2 regions of the Halorhodospira sp. 9622 genome follow, and region 2 is predicted to be linked to the other one. Evidence: riboswitches for the same ligand, from Rfam matches in the RefSeq annotation. Region 2 holds a riboswitch; the other holds the start of a gene.
What was found. A riboswitch is a leader RNA that binds a small molecule or an ion and turns the genes downstream of it on or off. The one in region 2 is predicted to bind cobalamin.
Positions count from the first base shown of each region.

Region 1: it holds a riboswitch for cobalamin, as region 2 does, so the genes downstream of both, LRG07_RS09770 (ABC transporter substrate-binding protein) here and LRG07_RS04340 (TonB-dependent receptor plug domain-containing protein) in region 2, are expected to answer to the same signal.

Region 1 covers NZ_JAJNRE010000016.1:28,759-39,420, forward strand. Annotated here, with positions in the region: gene cobI (precorrin-2 C(20)-methyltransferase) at 1-536, opposite strand, end outside; gene cbiE (precorrin-6y C5,15-methyltransferase (decarboxylating) subunit CbiE) at 533-1,831, opposite strand; gene LRG07_RS09745 (precorrin-8X methylmutase) at 1,828-2,496, opposite strand; gene LRG07_RS09750 (sirohydrochlorin chelatase) at 2,507-3,331, opposite strand; gene cobM (precorrin-4 C(11)-methyltransferase) at 3,344-4,123, opposite strand; gene LRG07_RS09760 (ABC transporter ATP-binding protein) at 4,113-4,910, opposite strand; gene LRG07_RS09765 (iron ABC transporter permease) at 4,907-5,998, opposite strand; gene LRG07_RS09770 (ABC transporter substrate-binding protein) at 5,991-7,106, opposite strand; cobalamin riboswitch at 7,248-7,421, opposite strand; gene LRG07_RS09775 (HD-GYP domain-containing protein) at 7,661-8,836, shown strand; gene LRG07_RS09780 (trans-aconitate 2-methyltransferase) at 8,838-9,395, opposite strand; gene LRG07_RS09785 (HD-GYP domain-containing protein) at 9,513-10,662, shown strand, end outside.
Region 2 covers NZ_JAJNRE010000005.1:62,867-73,528, forward strand. Annotated here, with positions in the region: gene LRG07_RS04290 (efflux RND transporter periplasmic adaptor subunit) at 1-535, shown strand, start outside; gene LRG07_RS04295 (CrcB family protein) at 707-1,114, shown strand; gene LRG07_RS04300 (CrcB family protein) at 1,111-1,518, shown strand; gene LRG07_RS04305 (YaiI/YqxD family protein) at 1,549-2,004, shown strand; gene LRG07_RS04310 (ParA family protein) at 2,016-2,807, opposite strand; gene LRG07_RS04315 (SulP family inorganic anion transporter) at 3,170-4,663, shown strand; gene LRG07_RS04320 (universal stress protein) at 4,686-5,537, shown strand; gene LRG07_RS04325 (cobyrinate a,c-diamide synthase) at 5,549-6,829, shown strand; gene cobO (cob(I)yrinic acid a,c-diamide adenosyltransferase) at 6,890-7,498, shown strand; gene LRG07_RS04335 (cobyric acid synthase) at 7,495-8,943, shown strand; cobalamin riboswitch at 9,052-9,296, shown strand; gene LRG07_RS04340 (TonB-dependent receptor plug domain-containing protein) at 9,425-10,662, shown strand, end outside.

The DNA.
Region 1 (10,662 bases), on a different contig from region 2:
AGCACCAGCGTATCCACCTCCGGCAACAGTCGTTCCACGGTCTCCATCCCGTACCCCCCCGGGAGCACCGCCAGCGCGTCGCCCTGGCTGGCCAACGGCCAGCCGACGCGCGCCGGGGCCGCCAGGAAGGAGGCCACCCCCGGGATGGTCTCCACTCCGGCACCGGGCTCCTCGGCGAGCACGGTACGGGCCAGGTGCCCGAAGGTGGCGTAGGTCGAGGCATCGCCCTCGACCAGGAAGGCCACATCCCGCCCCTGCGCCAGGGTCGTGGCCACGGTCGTCGCCGCCCGCCCCCAGTGCAGCGCCAGCGTCCCCGGGTCGTGGGTCATCGGGAAGACCAGGGGCATGGCATCGTCCGGTGCCACCAGCCCGCCGCGCTCGACGATATCCAGCGCGTAGCTGCGCTGCCCTTGGGCCCGCACCGGATACGCCCAGCGCGCATCTCCCTGCAGGACCTGCCAGGCCCGGCGCGTGATCCATCCAGGATCCCCGGGGCCCAGCGAAACCCCGATCAACCTTCCCGAGGCTGTCGTCATGCTGTCTCCGTCTTGTTCGCCGTGAGTACCCAGACCGGGTTCTCCGCGCGGAAAGTGCGCATCCCGGCCAGCTCACCACTGCGGCTGGCCTGCAGCTGCACCGCCTCCCACTGCACGGTCCCCTGGGCCGCGGCGGCATCGAGCCGGGCCATGGCCTGTTGGAGATTCTCCAGGGTCACCACGTTGATCACCAGCCGCCCGCCCGGACGCAGTCGCTCCAGGCAGTGGTCGATCAACGTGCCCAGTGCTCCGCCGGAGCCACCGATGAACACCGCGTCCGGATCCGGCCATTGTTCCAGCCCCTGCGGAGCCCGGCCGTGATGGAGCGTGACATTCCCCGCCCGACGCCGGCGCCGATTCTCCTCGGCGATGGCGAGATCCTCGAGGCGGCGCTCCATGGCCCAGACATGCCCCCGCGGGCAGAGCCTCGCGGCCTCGAGGGCCACCGCCCCGGAACCGGTCCCGATATCCCAGACCCGGCTCTCGGCGGTCAGCGCCAGACTGGCCAGGGCAACCGCCCGGACCTCCCGCTTGGTGATCAGGCCGCGCTGCGGGCGACGCTGGGCAAACGATGCATCGGCCCCGGCGAATGGCCAGGCCAGTGCCGCCGTACGGCGCCGCACCAGCGCCACATGGGGCTGCGCATACCGGTGCGCCGCAGCGCTGCCGAGCGGCGCCGGCGGATGGAGCTGTTCATCCTCCCGCCCGATGCGCGCCACTACGGCCACCTCCAGTTCTTCATCGCTGTAGCCGACCGCCTGCAGCTGCCGGGCCAGCCAGTCGGCGCCATTCTCACCGGTGGTGTAGACCGCCACGCGCTCGTGATCATCCAGGGCACGCAGCACCCCGCTCATCGGGTGCTCGGGCGACGCCGCCTGCGCCGACCAGTCATCGGCCGCGCGGCCGTGCACCGAGGCGATGGCGGTCTGCGCCACCGGCCAACCGAGCCGGGCACAGGCCAGCTGAACCAGCGACGGGGCCGGCAGTACCCGGCAGCGCGCGGCACCGAGGCTCGCGGTGACGCGCTCGCCAATGCCGTGGCAGAGCGGGTCGCCACTGGCAAGAACCACCACGTGCCGCCGCTGCGCCGCCGCGGCCTCGATCCAGGCCGGAACTTGCGCCACGCTGCCGGTCAGATCCCGGCGCTCCGCCCCGGGGGCCAGGGGCGCACAGGTTTCGAGAACGCGCCGCCCGCCGATGAGCAGATCCGCCCCGGCGATCGCCTCGCGGGCAGCAGGCGCCAGCGCTTCGGGGCCGTCATCCAGCACGCCGACGATGGTGCACACGGGGCTCACGCGCCGGCCTCCCCGGCCAGGCCAAGCAGGGCGTGGAGGCAGGCCACCACCGCCGGCGTCCCGCCCTTGCGCCCGGCCGTGGCAATCCACGGCACCCGCTGTTGCGCCATAGCCTCGTCGCTGGACTCGGCGGCGGCGACAAATCCCACCGGCATGGCGATCAGAAGTCGCGGCGCCACCTCGCCACGCTCGATGCGCGCGAGGATCGCCCGCAGGGCGGTCGGGGCGTTGCCCACGGCGACCATGGCGCCGTCGAGCCGCCCCTGCTCGGCGGCCAGGGCGACGGCCTGCTCGGCCCGTGTCGTCCCGGCGCGCTCGGCACGCTCCGCCGCTTGCGGGTCGTTCATCAAGCAGTGGGCCTCGACCCCGAAATAGCGCAGGCGTGCCGCCGAGAGGCCGACCCGGATCATCTCGACATCGACGAACACCGGCGCCCCGGAGCGGATCGCCGCCACCCCGGCTGCCACCGCCTGGGGATGGAAGCGGGTCACACCGTTGAAATCAAAATCCGCCGTGGCGTGGATCATGCGCCGGACTACCGGCCACTGTGCGGTGTCGTAGGCGCTGCGATCTCCGGCCTCGGCATCAACACGGGCGAAGGAGCACTCCTCGATACGCCGCCCGGAGGCGGTCTGCTGCTCGGTCACGGACGGCTCACGGGACATTGCGGCACCCTCAGTGGTGGTGATGATGGTGGTGATGACCGGCCGCGGCCCGGTGCGGACAGCCGTCGCACTCGAGCATGGCCTGCCCGGTCCGCGCCTCCTCCACCCGGTGGGCGATCAGATCGAAGACTTCCGGCTCGAAACCGAGATAATCCGCCACGGCGAAGACCGTCCGGGGATACTGGATGCGCAGCCGCTCCACCTGTTGCTCGATGCGCTCGATCAACCGTCCGGTGAACAGGTAGTACGGCAGGATCACCTGTTGCGTCGCGCCCAGCAGGTGGTGGCGCTGCACCACCGCCTCCAGGCGCGGGTGCGTCACGCCAGTGAAGGCGATATCGACCAGGTCATGCTCGCCACCCTCGTAGAGCCACCGCCCCAACCGCGCGAGCTCCCCGTTGGCGGTGCGGTCCGAGGACCCCCGACCGAGCAGGATGACGCCGGTGGTCCGCGGATCGGGGACGTGCAGGGCCTGCATGGCATCGCGCAGACGCCGCTCGACCAGACCCAGCGACGATTCACTGACTCCCAGGTGGCGTGCCAGGCGGAAATCGACGCCGGGGTGCCGCTCTCGAGCCGCATCGACCTGCTCGGGCACCTCGAGTTTCACGTGCCCGGCGGCATTGAGGATCAGCGGCACGGCAATGACGCGCTCGGCACGGGCCGCGGCGCGATCCAGGCCCTCGCTAAGCAGCGGATCGGCGAACTCGATGAAGCAGGTCTCCAGTCGCCAGTCCGGATAGCGCTCGGCCAGCATCCCGGCGAACCGGCGGATCTCCTCATTGCCGTCCTCTTGGCGTGATCCATGCCCGATCAGAAGGATACAATCACTCATTCAGAAACGTCCTCAGCTTTCAGGGCGGCGGAAACGGTGCGCGAAGTCCGGATCGTAGAGCCGCGAGCGCGCCGCCGGCGCCGCCTGCCGCGCCCCCAGCGCCGGTCCAACCAGGATCATCGTCTGGCTGTTGAGCCCGGCGGCGCGGCAGTCTTCGGCGAGATCGCGGATGCAGGTGCGCAGCACCTGCTCCACCCCGGGCCAGGAGGCGCGGTGGACCACCACCACCGGGGCATCCTCTTCCCAACCACCCCGGCAGAGGGCGTCCGCCAGGCGCTCCAGCAGGGTGATCGAGAGATAGATGCACAGGGTGCTGCCGTGGCGGGCTAGGTCGGCGAGCTGCTCGCCGGCCGGCATGGGGGTACGCCCCTCCACCCGGGTGAAGATCACGGTCTGAGTCCCCTCGGGCAGGGTCAGGCTCTCGCCGGCGGCCGCCGCGGCAGCCATCGCCGAGGTCACCCCCGGGACCAGGTGGACCGGGATGCCAGCCGCATCCAGCGGACGCACGATCTCCACGAAAGCGCCGTAGAGCCCCGGATCGCCGGGCTGCAACCGCACCACGCGGCGTCCGGCCCGGGCGCGCTCGAGCAGCCAGCCCTGGATCTCCTCCAGGGTCATGCCCTTGGAGTCGGCGACCTCACAGTGGGGCGGCGCCCATTCCAGCACCCCGGCGGGTACCAGCGAGCCGGCGTAGAGCACGGCGTCCGCCGCCGCGACACGATCCCGCCCGCGGACCGTGATCAGATCGGCCGCCCCGGGCCCCGCCCCCACGAACCAGACCTCACCCGTCATGCACACCCCCTCTCTGCTGCAATCGGTAGCCGACCACGAAGGGCGCCTGCTGGTGCTCGACAACGCGGACATCCACGTCATAGGCGGCACGGATGGTCGGCGTGTCGATCACCGCCTGCGGCGGTCCGTCGGCCATGACCCGGCCATCGCGCAGCAGCACGATGCGGTCAGCCAGTTGCACGGCGATGTTGATATCGTGGAGCACGACCAGCACGCCCTGCCCCTGTTCCCGGGCGCACGCGGTCAGGATCTCGATGGCATCGCGCTTGTGCTTCATGTCCAGATGGTTGGTTGGCTCGTCGAGCAGCAGGAACGGCGTCTGCCGGACCAGCGCCCGGGCGATGGCCGCTTTTTGCCGCTGCCCGCCGCTGATCTCGGTCAGCGGCGCCTGCGCCAAATCCGCCATACCCAGACGCTCGAGCACAGCCTCGGCGCGGGCGAGGTCCGCCGGATCGTGCCGCCAGCTCGCCCGACGCAGACCGAGCAGTACACTCTCGAGCACGGTCAGCGGGTAGACGGCATCGGCGGTCTGCGCCACGTAGGAGAGCCGGCGGGCGATGCGCGCCTGCCGCTGCCCCTGCACCGGCTCACCGGCGATGGTGAGGGTCCCGTGGCGCGGACGCAGGATGCCGGTGATGCACTTGAGCAGCGTGCTCTTGCCAGAGCCGTTGGGCCCGATCAGGGCGACCACCTCGCCGGCTTCCACGCGGGCGTCGACACCGCGAAGCACCTCGGTGCGCCGATAGGCGTAGCGCACGCCGCGCAGTTCGATCCCGGTCGCCGTCACGCCCCCCCTCCCGTCTCGCGGCGACGCAGGATCAGGTAGATGAAAAGCGGCGAACCGATGAACGCCGTGACCACCCCCACGGGCAACACCACCGATTCGAAGGCGTGCAGCGATACCAGATCCGCCAGCGTCAGCAGCAGGGCGCCAATCAGGGCAGTGGCCGGGATCAGGAAGCGGTGATCCGAGCCGATCAAAAGCCGCGCTAGGTGCGGCGCCACCAGACCGAGGAAGCCGATCCCGCCGGTGAACGCCACGGTGACCGCAACCAACAGGGCGACCAGGAACATCAGGCCGATGCGCAGCGGACCGACCGCGATCCCCAAGCTGGTGGCGGTCTCGTCACCGAGCAGCAACCGGTTCAGATCGCCGCTTTTCCAGAGGAAGACCGGCAGGGTCGCCACCAGCGCCGCACTGATGAATACGAAGCTCTCCCAGTCGGCGCGGCTGAGGCTGCCCACGCTCCAGAACATGACCTCTCGGGTGGCGTCGGCATCAGCGAAGTAGATCAGCAGCGTCGTGGTCGCCCCGAAGAAGTACATCAGGGCGATGCCGGCGAGGATCAGGCTCATCGGCGTCGCCCCCTTCCACTGCCCGATGAGCAGGATGAGCAGGGACACCGCCATGGCGAAGAGGAAGGCGTTGCCGACGATGCCGTAAACACCGAAGGCCGAGAAGCCGAAAATGATCGCCAGCGCCGCCCCCAGCGAGGCTCCCGAGGCGATCCCCAGGGTGAACGGCGAGGCCATGGGATTGCGCAGCAGGCTCTGCAGGATGACGCCGCCGAGCGCCAGCCCCATGCCGGCCACCATCGCGGTGGCCAGGCGCGGCAGGCGGATGTTCCAGACCACGTTCTCGGTCTGCGCGCTGACCCACGACGCCCCGAGCGGGCGAGCCACCAGCGCCTGCACCACCTCGCTCAGCGGGATGCCCATCGGGCCCAGCGCCAAGCCAAAGCCCGCCGTAGCCACCAGGGCTGCCGCCAGGCCGAGCAGCACCAGCGTCTTGGCCCGGTTCGCGCGCGTGTAGTCGTCAATGAGGCCCCGCGGTGGCGCCGGCCGGACGGGGGTGCCGACGGTCAACTCAGCCATCCTCGAGGCTGCTGAGCTCCATGAGCCGGTCGTAGAGACCGGGGTCGCCGTAGAAGACCTCCAGAATCTCCTCGCCGCGGTCGCGGAGATCGACGCCTGCCATGGCCTCCGGGTAGAGGACGCGAGCCATGTGCACCAGATCGATCAACCCCGTCGCCAGGTCCCAGCCCATGTAGGTGCCCTTGAAGCGGTGGATACGCTCCGCCTCGATGGCTGCTACACCGGACAAGCGCTCATCGTCGAGCACCTCGGCGCGTTCCACGCGACTCGCTCGGGACGGTGTGTGGAGGAGGATATGCTGGGGATCCCAGCTCAGCAGCTCCTCGGCACTGACCTCGCCATCGTCGCCGGCACGGCCGGCAGTGACCATCTCGGCACCGAGCAGCTCGACGGGGAAGTAGAAGGAGACGTGGTTGTAGAGATTGCGCCGGTGGGCCAGATAGACCCGAGGCGGCTGCTCGCCAGCGACCCGCTGCTGCACGGCGGAGACCGTGGCGTGGTAGAAATCGAGCAGCTCTTCGGCCCGCTCCTCGCGACCGGACACTTCGCCGAGGAGCCGGTAGGCCTGTTCGATCTGCTCCTCGACGGCCTCCTGCGACGCCCGCTCCCGGCCCAGGGTGTTCAGCGCCACCACCGGTACGCCCAGCTGTTGCTCGTAGCGTTCTGCCTGTTCGGCCATCGCCTGATCGTCATCACCGCGGCTGAAGGCCCAGTAGATAAACAGATCCGGCTCCGTGGCGAGCACCCGCTCGGCACTGAACTCCGAACCGGGCTGGCCGCCGCCGACCATGGCCACCTCGTCAAGGCGCCCGAAGGCCTCGACCTCGATGGGCTTCGCCTCGGAGAAACGCGAGCCGTACATATCGCTCGGGATGCCCACCAGGCGCTCCTCAACCCCCAGGTGGAGCGCCATGCGGAAGGCGTCGACATTGACCGTGGCGATCCGCTTGGCCGATTCCGGGACCTCCACGCTGCGGCCGAGCATATCCTCAACCTCACGGGTTTCCCGGGCACCCCCTCCATCCGGATCATCGTCGAGGGCATCCCCACACCCGCCGAGGATAAGGCCGACCCCGGCCACGAGGGCGATGCATGGATTGCGGTGCATGGCTCCTCCAGTCACTGGATCCAGTACGCCATGCGGGGAGCGGGTCGGAAACGGGCACGCCGTGGCGCTGGGACAGGGCGCGGCTGAAGCTACCGTCACCGCCACGCACGGTTCCCCGCCGTGTGGCTGCGACCCCCAGACCGGTCTCCGGGCTCGCGAGCGGGGTCGAACCCCGGGCGCCGCGCCTTCCCGCACCGGGTGCCAGGGACACCGTGGATGCAGTGGCGATGCAGCGCCCACTCTCGCCTACCGTTGCGGGGACAGCGTCGGCCTTGCCTGCGCCCGCCCGGGCCGCAGTGCGCACCGACTTCCCGACCGTCCCCGGCGCTGTCGGGCGGACCACGCGGCGGGGAACGGCCCCGGCAGCGATGGTAACTGCCAGGTCACCTGGGGAGGCTGGACTCTACGGCCGGCTCGGGGCAGCTGTCAACGCGGCCCGATCGGGCGCCCAGCCGGGCCGATGGCCACAACCTCGAACTTTATGGCACAATTGCGCCGTATCAAAGAAGGGTATGGACGCCCGCGACCCCTCCCGACCCCCCGACGGAGATGTCATGGGCACAGACGCGAATTCACCCTGCCCCCAGGCGGGTGACATAGTCACCGACGCGCTGGATACCCTGCCGCTGAGCGACCAGGAACCGCACCTGCGCCTTAGCGAGCGCTTTGAACGCCTGCGCTGCCATATCAACCAAGCGCTGCCCGGCGGCGCGATCCACCGCATCGCCGTCGCCATCTACGAACCGGACGCCAACCGTCTCAAGACCTACGGCGCCGGCGGCGATGCTCCCAGCCCCCTGGATCACTACGAGACCCGGCTGGGCGAGGCCCCCACCCTGCGCGCCCTGGCCGAGGCGCCGCAGGTGCGCATCATCGACGACTACCGGGAACACCCCAGCCCGAAACCGCACACCGTCAGCATCCGCGAGAGCGGGTTGCGCGCCGGGATGATCCTGCCGCTGCAGCACGACGAGAATTTCTTCGGCTTCCTGTTCCTCAACTCCCGGCGGCCGGGCTACTTCTCGGAGGCCGTCGTCGAGCGGCTGGCGCCTTACATCGACCTGGCCCGCTTGCTCGCCATCACCTCCATCCGCACCACGCAGACCCTGCGCGGCGCGGCGCGCACGGCCATGGCCTTCGGCCGTGCGCGGGACGACGAGACCGGTGGCCACCTCGCCCGGATGGCGGAGTACAGCCGACTGATCGCTCTCGAGCTGGCCGCAGCTCACGGTCTCGGCGACGAATACATCGAGATGGTCTATCAGTTCGCCCCGGTGCATGACGTGGGCAAGATTGCCGTCCCCGACGGCATCCTGCTCAAGCCCGGCCGGCTCACCGACGAGGAGTTCGCGCAGATGCGCGAGCACGTCAGCCGCGGCGTGGCCATGGTGCTGGCGATGACCGAGGAGCTGGGGCTGAGCGAGGACCGGCGGGCGGCCATCATGCGCAACATCGTCGCCTACCACCACGAGCGCCTTGACGGCAGCGGGTATCCGACCGGTGCACGCGGCGAGCAGATCCCGCTGGAGGGGCGCATTGTGGCCGTCGCCGACGTCTTCGACGCCCTGACCAGCGAGCGCCCCTACAAACGGCCTTGGGGTTTCGCCGAGGCTGCCGAGACCCTGCGCGCCGAGGCAAAGGCGGGCAAGCTGTGCGGGGAGTGCGTGGAGGCTTTCCTGCGCCGGGGCGCCGAGATCGAGGCGATCAGACAGCGCCACGGCCACCGCTGAGCTAGCCGCACACGTCCAAACGAGCGCGACAGGCCCGCGGAATCCGGTAGAGATAGACCGGGGCGTCCAGGCGCACGGGCGGCCGGTGCACGGCGCACGGTTGCCAGCCCGGGATGCGGAACGTGTTGCTCACCACCAGCGCCCCGGCGGGCAACTCCCGGCGCCATCGCGGCTCGAGCTCGCGAATCGCCTCAAGGTGCAGATAGCAAACCACCGCACGGGCATCACGGAAGGACACCTGGCGCAGGTCGCGGCGCCGGAATTCGACATTGGGCACCGGCCGGATCCACTGCAGCAGGCAGGCGAACAACCACGGCAGCGGCGAGAGCTCGTACCCGATCACCCGGGCCCGCGGGCACCGTCGCCCCACCGCTCGGGCAAGCCCGCCCCATCCAGAGCCAGCCTCGATCACCGTTCCCTCGAGCTCGGCCGGTAGCGCAGCAATCACCAGCTCCTGCCCCAGACGTGTGGAGGGCAGCGGCGAGATGCCCGTGACCACCGTGTAGCCGACGATCAGCAGCATGCCCCCCAGCATGACGACAAGAATCAACGCCTCCAAAAACACCGTTCCTCCATGGAGTCTCGCACAGCCCCGCCCAGGGCCGGTTCGTTCCGCGGGCGTATACCCACGCATAGGCTGGTAGAATGGTCGGAGCCGGACAACGAGCCTGAGACCATGAACCAGCGGGCCATCCCCACCAAGCGGGCCACCGTTCAAGCCGACGACCTGGCGCTCGGAAAGCCCGTGCCCTACGACATCGAGGACGCCTACGGGCACCTACTGCTGCGGCGCGGCTCGATTCTGCGCTCCCGCGAGCAGCTGGAGCGGCTCCTGCAGATCGGCCGGACGCCCTACCACGTGGCCGCCCGGCGTCAAGAGACCGGCGGGGTCTCGCGGTGGCGCGAGCTCGCCTTGGCCGCTTTCCGCAACCCCTTCGACCTGATCTATCAGATCTCCCGCGCGCTGCAGGAGACCTTCAAGTGGCTGGGCGAGGATAACGACCGCTTCCTGCGTCGCCTCGACCACCTCGCCAGCCGTATCGGCGACCTGGTCGAGCGCGACGCCGATGCGGCCATCGGGGCTGCCCACCTCGATGAGGCGTTCGCCTACTCGATCCGCCACCCGATCCGCCAGGCGATCCTTTGCGATGTCGTTGGCAGCCAGTTGGACATCCCGGACAGCGAGCGGCGTTCCATCGTCCTCGCCGCCCTCTCGGCGAACATCGGTATGCTCGAGACGCAGGATGGCCTTGATCGCCAGAGTGCACCACTCGACGACGCCCAGCGCAGGGACCTGGAAGAGCACCCGTTGCGCTCGGTGGAACGCCTGTCGGCAGCCGGGGTCGAGGACCCGATCTGGCTCCGGGTCGTCGCCGAGCACCACGAACGGCTCGACGGCAGCGGCTACCCGGCTGGCCTGCACGGTACTCAAATCTGCCGCGGGGCACGGCTCCTAACCATCGCCGACACCTATCTGGCGATGATCAGCAACCGTGTCTACCGGCCTGCCACGGCGGTCCGCGAGACCCTGCTCGAGCTGATGAATCAGAGTGGCCGGATCTACGACCGCGACATCCTCTCCGGGTTGATCCAGACCATCGGGATCTATCCGGCAGGCAGTTTCGTCGCCCTGGACAGCGGCGAGCGCGGCGTCGTCATCCAGCGCGGCAACCGCGGCGCCAACCCGGTCGTGGCCGTCCTGATCAAGGCCAACGGCCAGCCCACGGCACGACCGCTCTATCGCGACACCAGCCAGCCGGACATGCCCAACGTCGACTCACTGGAGCCCACCCATCAGCTGGCGCAGCGCTTCCAGCTCGCCTCGC
Region 2 (10,662 bases):
GGTGGTGCAGCCCGGTGATCCGATCCTGGAACTGGCCGATCTCAGCCGGCTGGAGGTGGAGGTCGAGGTGCGCTCGGCGGATGCGGTGCGCATCGCCCCCGGCATGCCGGTGCGCCTGGAACGCTGGGGCGAGGCCGAGCCCCTGGAGGCCGTGGTCCGCCGGGTGGAGCCCTACGGCTTCGAGTACATCACCGCCCTCGGCGTGGAGGAGCGGCGGGTGCGGGTCATCGCCGATCTCGCCTCGCCCCGGCAGGCGTGGGCGCGCCTTGGCGATGGCTACCGGGTCAACGCGGTCTTCGTGCTCTGGTCGGCGGAGGATGTGCTCCGCGTGCCGACCAGCGCCCTGTTCCGCCACGACGACGGCTGGGCGGTCTTCGTGGTCGAGCAGGGCCGGGCGCGGTTGCAGCCGGTGACCATCGGCGAACGCGGTGCCCGTCTGACCCGGGTCCACTCGGGCCTTGAGGCCGGCGTCGAGGTGGTGGTGCACCCGCCCCGGGAGCTGGCCGACGGAGGGCGGCTGAGCGTGCGCCGCTGACCGGGCCGCCAGGGCGCAGCGGCGTTGTCCGGCCCTGGCCGCGGCGTATAGCCTAGTCCGACTTAGCGAATACCGGTGTGCGATGAAACAGGTCAACATTCATGAGGCCAAGTCCCAGCTCTTGAGCGGATCCGCCAGTACGGGATTCGCACCCTGAGGGCGGCCTGAGCCATGGCATCCTCGGCAGGTATGGCCGGTGCGCTGGCGGTGGCCGTGGGCAGTGCCCTCGGCGGGGTGGGCCGTTTCTGGGTGGCGGCGGCCGTCAACCGGCGCCTGGGCGAGGCCTTCCCCTGGGGGACGCTGGTGGTCAACGTCACCGGGGCGCTGCTTGCCGGGGTGCTGGCCGCTGTGCTCGCCGCCACGGCCGGCGGATTCGCCACGCTGGAGAGGCTGCTGCTGATCGGCTTCTGCGGCAGCTACACCACGGTCTCCTCCTTCGCCCTGCAGACCTACACCCTCGCCCGGACGGGTAGCGGAGTCCGGGCCGTGGGGAACATCGCCGCCACCCTGGCGCTGACCCTGGCGGGCGCCTGGATCGGGTTGCAGGCGGGGGCGTGGATCGCCGGAGGCGGCTCATGAGGATCACCCTCTGGGTCGCCGCCGGCAGTGCCCTCGGCGGGCTGAGCCGTTACGGCGTGGACCGGTTGATGCACGTGGCCGGCTGGGTGGCCTTCCCTGGGGGGGACCTGCTGGTGAACACCCTCGGCTCGCTGCTCATCGGTGCCGTGGCGGCCTGGGCGGCGGCGGATCCGGCGGAGCGGACGCTGCCCACCCACTGGCGGCAGTTCGCCGTGAACGGCTTCTGCGGCGGGTTCACCACGTTCTCCATCTTCAACCTGGAGACGCTGACCCTCCTCGAGCGGGCGCCCGCTCTTGCCGGCGCCAATGTGCTGGCCACCACGGTCCTCTGCCTGGCGGCGGTGGCGATCGGTTACGCTGGAGTGGCGCGGTGGCTCCAGGCTCGATGGCCGGCCGCCTCCTGAGACCGATACGGAACCTGCCTGGAGGACACTGTGAAGATCTGGGTCGATGCGGATGCCTGCCCGGGCGCGATCAAGGAGATCCTCTTTCGCGCCGCCCAGCGCACGGAAGTGCCGTTGACGCTGGTGGCCAACCACCCGATCCGGGTGCCGCCGTGCAAGCATATCCGCGCCGTCCAGGTGGCGCCCGGCTTTGACGTCGCCGATCATGAGATCGTCCGCCAGGTGGCAGCGGGGGATCTGGTCATCACCGGCGACATCCCGCTGGCCGCCGAGGTCATCGAGGCCGGCGCCCAGGCGCTCAACCCCCGTGGCGAACTCTACACGCCCGCCACCATCCGGGAGCGCCTGAATATGCGTGATTTCATGGATACTATGCGCGCCAGCGGGGTGGAGACCGGTGGGGCGGCGGCGCTGAGCCAGCGTGACCGCCAGGCCTTCGCCAACCAACTCGACCGGATTCTGGCCCGCCGCGGGACGGACGGGTAGCCGGGCGCGCCCTAGCAGGCCACCGTCGCGCCGTTGAGGTTCTCGTAGAGTTCGCGGAACTGTCCGGTGAGCTTGTGCCTCGGCGCCCAGTGAATCAGCGGCTGGGCGTTCTGGTGCGATTCGCGGACCTTGACCGAGGTGTTCAGGTGGGGGGCGAGGATGGGCAGTTCCTCGTTGATCAGTTCCTCGACCAGCTGCCGGGGCAGATTGGCGCTGGGCTGGAACTGGTTGACCACGATGCCCTCGACCCGCAGCGCCTCGTTGTGATCCTCGCGGATCTCTTCCAGGTGCTCGACGAGCTCGTAGAGCGCACGGCGGGAGAAGTCGTCGCAGTCGAAGGGGATCAGGCAGCGTTGCGCGGCGATCAGCGCCGAGCGGCTGAAGAAATTCAGTGCCGGCGGGGTATCGATGTAGATGGCGTCGAATGGGGTCTGCAGGCTGGAGAGCGCGTCGCGCAGCTTGTAGATCTTGTAGCGCGCCTCCAGCTTGTTCTGCAGCGCCTCCAACTCCCGGTTGGCCGGCAGGATCGAGAGGTTCTCGAACGGGGTCTCGGTGATGAACTGATCGAGATCCGCCGGCTTGCGGGGGCCGAGACGGAAACCCAGGGTCGAGGCGTAGAAGTCGGCGATGGTGGACTCGCACGCGTCGGCATCGGCGCCGAGCAGATACTGTGAGGAGTTGCCCTGCGGGTCGGAGTCGACCACCAGCGTCCGCAACCCGGAGGCGGCGCTGATGGCGGCCAGGTTGCAGGTGATGGTGGATTTGCCCACCCCGCCTTTCTGATTAAAGATCACGCGGTTCACGCTTGCCTCCCGCTCCGTGTTGCCACCGGTTGGACGGATCGCCGGCAAATTGCCGGTAAGTATCCGGCCGCAGGGCATGTGCCGTCAATCCGTGTGCCCGCCGGCGAGGGTGCGGTGCGCTTCGCGGAGGTCTCCGTCTGTCATTCGCCCCCCCAGGGCTGGTAGGATCCTCGCCCTTTCGCGATTGGCACGAACAGCGCCCTCCTTGGTGGCGGGCCCTTCCGGGTCTGCTGGTGATTCGCGGCATCCAGGCTCCGGGCCCGGCCCGTGAGCGCACCATCGCGGTTTCGTATTGCGTACGAGCCCTCGGTCCTGGAGCGGTCCGAAAGGGGGCGTAATGGTCTGGTGACTTGGGGAACGGAATGGACTGGAGCAGGCTCAAGCGGGAGTGGTTCGGCAACATCCGGGGCGACGTGCTCGCCGGCATCGTGGTGGCACTGGCCCTGATCCCCGAGGCCATCGCCTTCTCCATCATCGCCGGTGTGGACCCGCAGGTCGGCCTCTACGCCTCCTTCTGCATCGCGGTCGTGGTCGCCTTCACCGGCGGGCGGCCGGGGATGATCTCGGCGGCCACCGCGGCGATGGCGCTGCTGATGGTCACCCTGGTCAAGGAGCACGGGCTGGAGTATCTGCTGGCGGCGACCCTGTTGACCGGCGTGCTGCAGATCATCGCCGGCTATCTGCGGGTCGGGCAGTTGATGCGTTTCATCTCGAACTCGGTGATGACCGGTTTCGTCAATGCTCTGGCCATCTTGATCTTTATGGCGCAGATCCCGGAGCTGATCGATGTGCCGTGGACCGTCTACCCGATGGTTGTCGGCGGTCTGGCGATCCTTTACCTGTTCCCGTATCTGACCCGGATGGTGCCGTCCCCGCTGGTGACCATCGTCGTTCTCACCACGCTGGCCTGGTTCCTCGGCATGGACATCCCCACCGTGGGGGATATGGGCAAGCTCCCGGACACCCTGCCGGTGTTTCTCTGGCCGGATGTCCCGCTGAACCTGGAGACGCTCTGGATCATCCTCCCCTATGCGCTGGCGTTGACCGTGGTGGGGCTGCTGGAGTCCATGATGACCCAGGGGATCGTGGACAACCTGACCGATACGGAGACCGACCGCGACCGCGAGTGCAAGGGGCAGGGTATCGCCAACATCGCCGCGGGCAGCCTGGGGGGCATGGCCGGCTGTGCGATGATCGGCCAGTCCGTGATCAATGTGAAATCCGGCGGGCGGGGGCGGCTGTCGTCGCTGGTCGCCGGCCTGGTGCTGCTGATCCTCGTGGTCTTTCTGACCCCGCTGCTGGAGATGATCCCGATGGCGGCGCTGGTGGCGGTGATGATCATGGTCTCCATCGGGACCTTCAGCTGGGCCTCGATCCGGGATCTGCCCAAGCACCCGATGAGCACCAACATTGTCATGATCAGCACCGTGGCCGTGACGGTGTTCACGCACAACCTGGCCATCGGCGTGCTCACCGGCGTCCTCCTCGCGGCGCTGTTCTTCGCCAACAAGGTCAGCCGCTTCATGTACGTGCGCTCGGATGTGCAGAGCCTGCCCGACGACCAGACGCTGCACCGCCGCTACGAGGTGGTCGGCCAGGTCTTTTTCGCCTCGGCGGAGCGTTTCCGCAAGTCCTTCGATTTCGGTGAGGACCTGGACACCGTCACCATCGATCTAACCCGGGCCCATTTCTGGGACATCACGTCGGTGGCCGCGCTGGATCGGGTCGTCATAAACTTCCGCCGCGAAGGCGTCGCGGTGGACGTGGTCGGCATGAACGAGGCGACGGCGACCATCGTCGATCGCTACGCGGTCCACAACGAGCCGGATGCCGTCGAGCGGTTGATGGGTCACTGAGCCGGGCAAGGAGTCAACGACCATGAGCAAAATCATCGCCAGCGTCGACGGATCCCGCTCGTCGCCCTCCGTCTGCGATCACGCGGTCTGGGCCGCACGGCGCCTGCAGGCGCCGTTGACGTTCCTGCACGCCTTTCGCAACCCGCACGGTGAGCGCGAGGCGGATCTCAGCGGCAATCTGACCTTCGGGGTGCGGGAAAACCTCCTCGACGAGATGGTGCAGCTTGAGGAGCAGCGGGGTAGGCTCGCACGCGAGCAGGCGCGCGCCATCCTCGAGGATGCCATGAGCCGCGCCCGGGAACAGGGCATCGAGAACCCCGGGCGGCTGCTGCGCAACGGCGAGGTGACCGATGTGCTGGACAAGGCGCAGGAGGAGATGCGCCTGCTGGTGCTCGGCAAGCAGGGCGAGGACGGCGACGCCGAAGAGCAGCATATCGGCAGCCACCTGGAGAGCACCATCCGCCGGGTGCAGAAGCCGATCCTGGTGGCGCCGCTGGCCTTCCGCGAGCCGGAACGCTTCCTGATCGCCTACGACGGCAGCCCGGCGGCCCAGAAGGTGGTCGATCGCATCACCGAGAGCCCGCTGCTCCAGGGGCTCGAGGCGCACCTGCTCCTGGTTGACGCCGATACCGAGGTCAACCGCGAGCGGTTGCTCGCCCCGCGTCAGCAGCTGGAGGCGGCCGGTTTCACGGTCCACGCCGAGGTCCGTCCCGGCGGGATCGACGAGACGGTGTGCAACTACCGCAAGGAGCAGGATATCCACCTGATGGCCATGGGCGCCTACGGCCACTCGCGGTTGCGCCGGTTCTTTGTCGGCAGCACGACCACCCACATGATCATGCGCTCGAGCACGCCGCTGCTCATCCTGCGCTAGGGTTTCGGGCAATGACGGTCCCCGCGCTGCTGATCGCCGCCCCGGGCTCCGGCCAGGGCAAGTCGATGATCACCGCGGCGCTCGCCCGGCTGCACCGCAATGCCGGGCGCCGGGTGCGGGTGTTCAAGCACGGCCCGGATTACCTGGATCCGATGGTCCAGGAGCGGGCCAGCGGGACGCCGGTCTACCAGCTCCACCCGTGGATGACCGGCGAGGCCGAGTGCCGCTGGCGCCTGGCCGAGGCCGCGCGCGAGGCCGACCTGATCCTCGTCGAGGGCTCCATGGGGCTCTTCGATGGCGACCCCTCCAGTGCCGATCTCGCCGCCCTGGCCGGCCTGCCGGTGGCGGTGGTGATCGACGCCCGGGCCATGGCCGAGACCTTCGGGGCCCTGGTCGGCGGGCTGGCCCGCCACCGCGATGACGTGCGGGTGATCGGGGCCATCGCCAACCGGGTGGGGAGTCCGGGGCATGCGCGCATGCTCGCCGGCAGCCTGCCCGAGGGGGTGGAATGGCTCGGGGCGGTGCCCCGCGACGAGGCCCTGCATGTACCTGATCGCCACCTGGGACTGGTCCAGGCCGGCGAGGTGGCCGACCTGGATGCACGCCTGGATGCGGCCTCAGCGGTGCTCGCCGAGGCCGGCCTGGGCCGCCTGCCGCCCCCGGTGGCCCTGCACGGCGAGGCGCCGCCGGCTCCGCCCCGGCGGCTGCATGGGCAGCGGATCGCGGTGGCCCGGGATGCCGCCTTTGCCTTTGCCTACCGGGCCAACCTCGAGTTGCTGGAGGCGATGGGGGCCGAGGTGGTGCCCTTCTCGCCGCTGCGCGATGCGACGCTGCCCCCCTGCGATGCCCTCTGGCTGCCCGGCGGCTACCCGGAGCTGCACGCCGCCACCCTGGCCGCCAACGACGGGATGCGGGCCGCTATCGGTGAACACCACGCCGCGGGCCGGCCGATCCTCGCCGAGTGCGGCGGTCTGATGTACTGCGCCGAGTCGCTGGTCGATGGCGACGGCAGCGAGCACCCGATGCTCGGCCTCCTCGCGGGGCGTGCCGAGATGGCCGGGCGGCTGACGGGCATCGGCCTGCAGAGCCTGTCCCGCCCGGAGGGCGAGCTGCGCGGCCACACCTTCCACCACTCGCGGCTGGAGACGGCCCTGGAGCCCACGGAGCAAACCGTGCGGCGCAGCGGCAGCCCGGCCGAGGGCGTCTACCGGGTCGGCAGCCTGACCGCGACCTACTTCCACGCGTATTTTCCCTCGGCGCCCGAGGTCGTCGCCGGGCTCCTGAGCCGGTAGGCTACTCATCGCCGCTTCCCCGGGGAGCGGTTTCTCCCGAGCAACGAGGTGTGCGAAGCGATGCGTGAAGACGCGAAGGACCCGCAGCGGCACGCGGCGCGCATGGAGCGCAAGAGGGCGGTCATGGAGGAGCGCCGGTCCCGCGCGCAGCAGGATCGCGGTGTGCTACTGGTGCTCACCGGCCCGGGCAAGGGCAAGAGTTCGTCGGCGCTGGGCATGGTGGCGCGGACCCTGGGCCACGGCCGCAGCGCCGGGGTGATGCAGTTCATCAAGGGCGGCCGGGCCACCGGCGAGGAGGCCTTCTTCCGTGACCAGCCTGGGGTCGACTGGCAGGTGATGGGCGAGGGCTTCACCTGGGAGACCGCCGACCGCGAGCGGGATGTGGCGGCGGCCCGCGAGGCCTGGCGCGCCGCCCGGGGCTGGCTGTGTGAGGAGGGGCCGTCGCTGGTGGTGCTCGATGAGCTGTGCATCGTCCTGCGCTACGAGTACCTGGAACTGGGCGAGGTCCTGGATGATCTGTCCCGGCGGCCCTACGAACAGCACGTGGTGGTCACCGGCCGTCACGCGCCGCAGCCGCTGATCGACGCCGCGGATACGGTCAGCGAGGTAGGCGCCGTGCGACACGCCTTCGAGGCCGGGGTGCGCGCCCAGCCGGGGATCGAGTGGTGAGCGCCCGCACCCTCATGCTCCAGGGCACCTGCTCCGGCGCCGGCAAGACGGCGCTGGTCGCCGGTCTCTGCCGCCTGCTCGCCCGCCACGGGGTCCGCGTGGCGCCGTTCAAGCCGCAGAACATGAGCAACAACGCGGCGGTCACCCGCGACGGCGGCGAGATCGGCCGCGGCCAGTGGCTCCAGGCCCTGGCCGCCGGGGTGCCGGCGCACACCGACATGAACCCGGTGCTGCTCAAGCCCGAGGCCGAGCGCACCGCCCAGGTGGTGCTCCAGGGCCAGGTCACCGGGCGGCTCGAGGCGCGCGCCTTCCGCGAGGCCCGCCAGCCGTTGCTGCCGCCGGTGCTCGAGTCCTTCGAGCGTCTGCGCGGCGCCTACGACGTGGTCCTGGTCGAGGGGGCCGGCTCGCCGGCGGAGCCCAACCTCCGCCAGGGGGACATCGCCAACATGGGCTTTGCCGAGGCCGCCGACGTCCCGGTCTGGCTGGTGGGCGATATCGACCGCGGCGGCGTCTTCGCCTCCCTGCTCGGCACCCTGGAGTGGCTTGATGTGGCCGACCGGCGCCGGGTCGAGGCACTGATCATCAACCGCTTCCGCGGTAGCCCCGAGCTGCTCGGCGAGGCGCCGGCGCAGCTCGCCGAGCGCGGGGGCGTGCCGGTGATCGGCGTGGTCCCGGCGGTGCCCGATCTGCACCTGCCCGAGGAGGACGCCCCCTACCGGATGGCTGGGCCGCGCGGCTCCGGCGGCGCCCTGCAGGTGGTGGCGGTGGCCTATCCGCGGATGAGCAACCACGACGATCTCGACGCCCTGGATGCGGAGTCGGGGGTCCACGTCCGCTTCGCCCGGCAGCCGCGGGATCTCGACGGGGCGGACCTGGTCGTCCTGCCCGGCTCCAAGCATGTCTTCTCGGATCTGGCCTGGCTGCGTGAATCCGGCGTGGCCGAGGCGCTGCTGCGCCACTGTCGGTATGGAGGTCGGGTGGTCGGCCTGTGTGGCGGCCTGCAGATGCTCGGCGAGCACATCGAGGACCCGGAAGGGGTCGAGGGCGGCGGCAGCGCCCCGGGCCTAGGCCTGCTGCCGGTGCGCACCCGCCTGGCGGCGACCAAGCAGCTGGCCGAGGTGCACGGCCACGCCGAGTGGCCGGCGCCGGTGACCGTCACCGGCTACGAGATCCACCACGGTGTCACCGGCGCCCAAGAGGGCCTCTTCCCCTTCGTGGCGCGCTCCGACGACGGCCGCGTGCTCGGCAGCTACCTCCACCGGCTCTTCGACAGCGGGCCGTTCCGCCGCGCCCTGCTGGTGGAGTGGTTCGCCCTGGAGGGCGAGGGTGGCGACGAGCAGGCGCGCATCGAGGCGGAGCTGGATCGCCTTGCCGACACCCTGGAGCAGGCCCTGGAACCCGCCTGGCTGGAGGCGCTCGGCGTGCCGGGGCGGCCGGCGGGCTAGGTGCGCGTTCCGTCGGTGCATCCCCCGGGGGGTGGGCACGGGGATCGCGCCCCCTGCGACGAACTGTCCGGCTCGTCGATTTGCAACCGGCCGATCAGCCTGCCTAAACTCCGCGACTTCGATGTGGGTGCCCGCAGGCGCAACAGGATCGCCTGGGGTTAAACGGGAAGTCCGGTCCAGCTGCACCCAGCAGTGAAGCCGGCGCTGCCCCCGCAACGGTAGGTGGGGCCTGCGGATCACAGGCCACTGCGAGACAGCCGTCACCCGGCGGCCCTCGCGGGAAGGCGATCCGCAACGACGCATCCAGCGTCCCCCCACGAGCCCGGAGACCGGCCCACAGCAACCCACGAAACGGCGTGCGGGCGGCGCGCCTGGGGGTGAGCTTGCCGGTGATCCCATCCGTCCGGCGGCGGCGCTGCAGCCGTCGTCGCTCCCCCAGTTTGAGTCGCCAGCGCCCGTCGCAAGACGAGGAGCGCTGAACATGAATCCGAACGATCGAAAACCCGGGCGCCTGCTCGGTGCCTTGCTGGCCACGGCGGTGTCGGTCCCGGCCCACGCCGCGGACGATGACCAACCGATCGCTTCCTCCACCGATCTGTCGCCGGTGCGCATCGAGGCCGGCGGCGATCCCCTGGGACGCGGCGCGGACAGCGAAGCCCTGCAGCGCCGCCAGGCCTCCAGCAGCGCCGAGATCTTCCGCGGCGAGGCCTCGGCCGGGGTCGGTGGCGGCAGCCGCAACGCCCAGCGCCTCTACCTGCGCGGTGTCGAGTCGAGCAACCTCAACGTCAGCGTCGACGGCGCCCGCCAGGGGCGCAATCTTCACCAGCACCGCGGTGGCCTGACCGGCCTCGACCCGGACCTGCTGCGGTCGGCCGATCTCGACCCGCGTCCGGCGGCGGACCAGGGCCCCGGTGCCCTGGGGGGGTCGGTTCGCTTTGAGACCGTGGATGCCCAGGACCTGCTCGACCCCGACGAGGAGATCGGGGCCCGCCTGCGCGCTGGCTACGCCAGCGCCGACGAGGCCGAGCGCGGCTCGGCCACCGCCTTCGGCCGGCTGGGCGGCGACTGGGGCGTCCTGGCCCACATCGGTGCGGTCAACCGGGATGACTACCGCGTTGGCGGCGGCGGGAGCATGCCGTACTCCGGCGGCCGCGACCGCGACTACCTGGCCCGCATCAGCCGGGTTCCGGCCAGCGGGCACCAGCTGCGCTTCGGCGTGCAGCGCAACACCTTCGAGGGGGACCACCACTACGGCTCCTGGGGCAGTGACTTCGGCGACCCGCGCGAGACCACCCGGCAGGATCCGGTGGGCCAGGAGCAGCGGCGCGAGACCTGGACGGCAGAGCACCGCTACCGCCCGGCCGACCCCCACGTGGACTGGCAGGCCCGTGTCTACCGCAACGACAACCGCCTCGAGCGCCAGGACCGCAGCACCGCCACCCGGGCCGTGGAGCACGGTGGCGACGTGCGCAACACCTTCACCCTGGACGCCGGGCCGACCCGTCACCGGCTCACCGCCGGTTTCGACTACTACACCGAGGATGGGCGCATCGGCCAGACCGACGGTCCGCGGCTCAGCCACCGCTCGCGCAACTTCGGCGCCTTCCTGCAGAACCGGATGCGTTGGGAGCGGCTGCGCCTCTCGGCGGGGCTGCGCTTCGACGACTACAACACGGACCTGGTGGAGCAGGACCTGGACGGTGACGCCGTCTCGCCCAA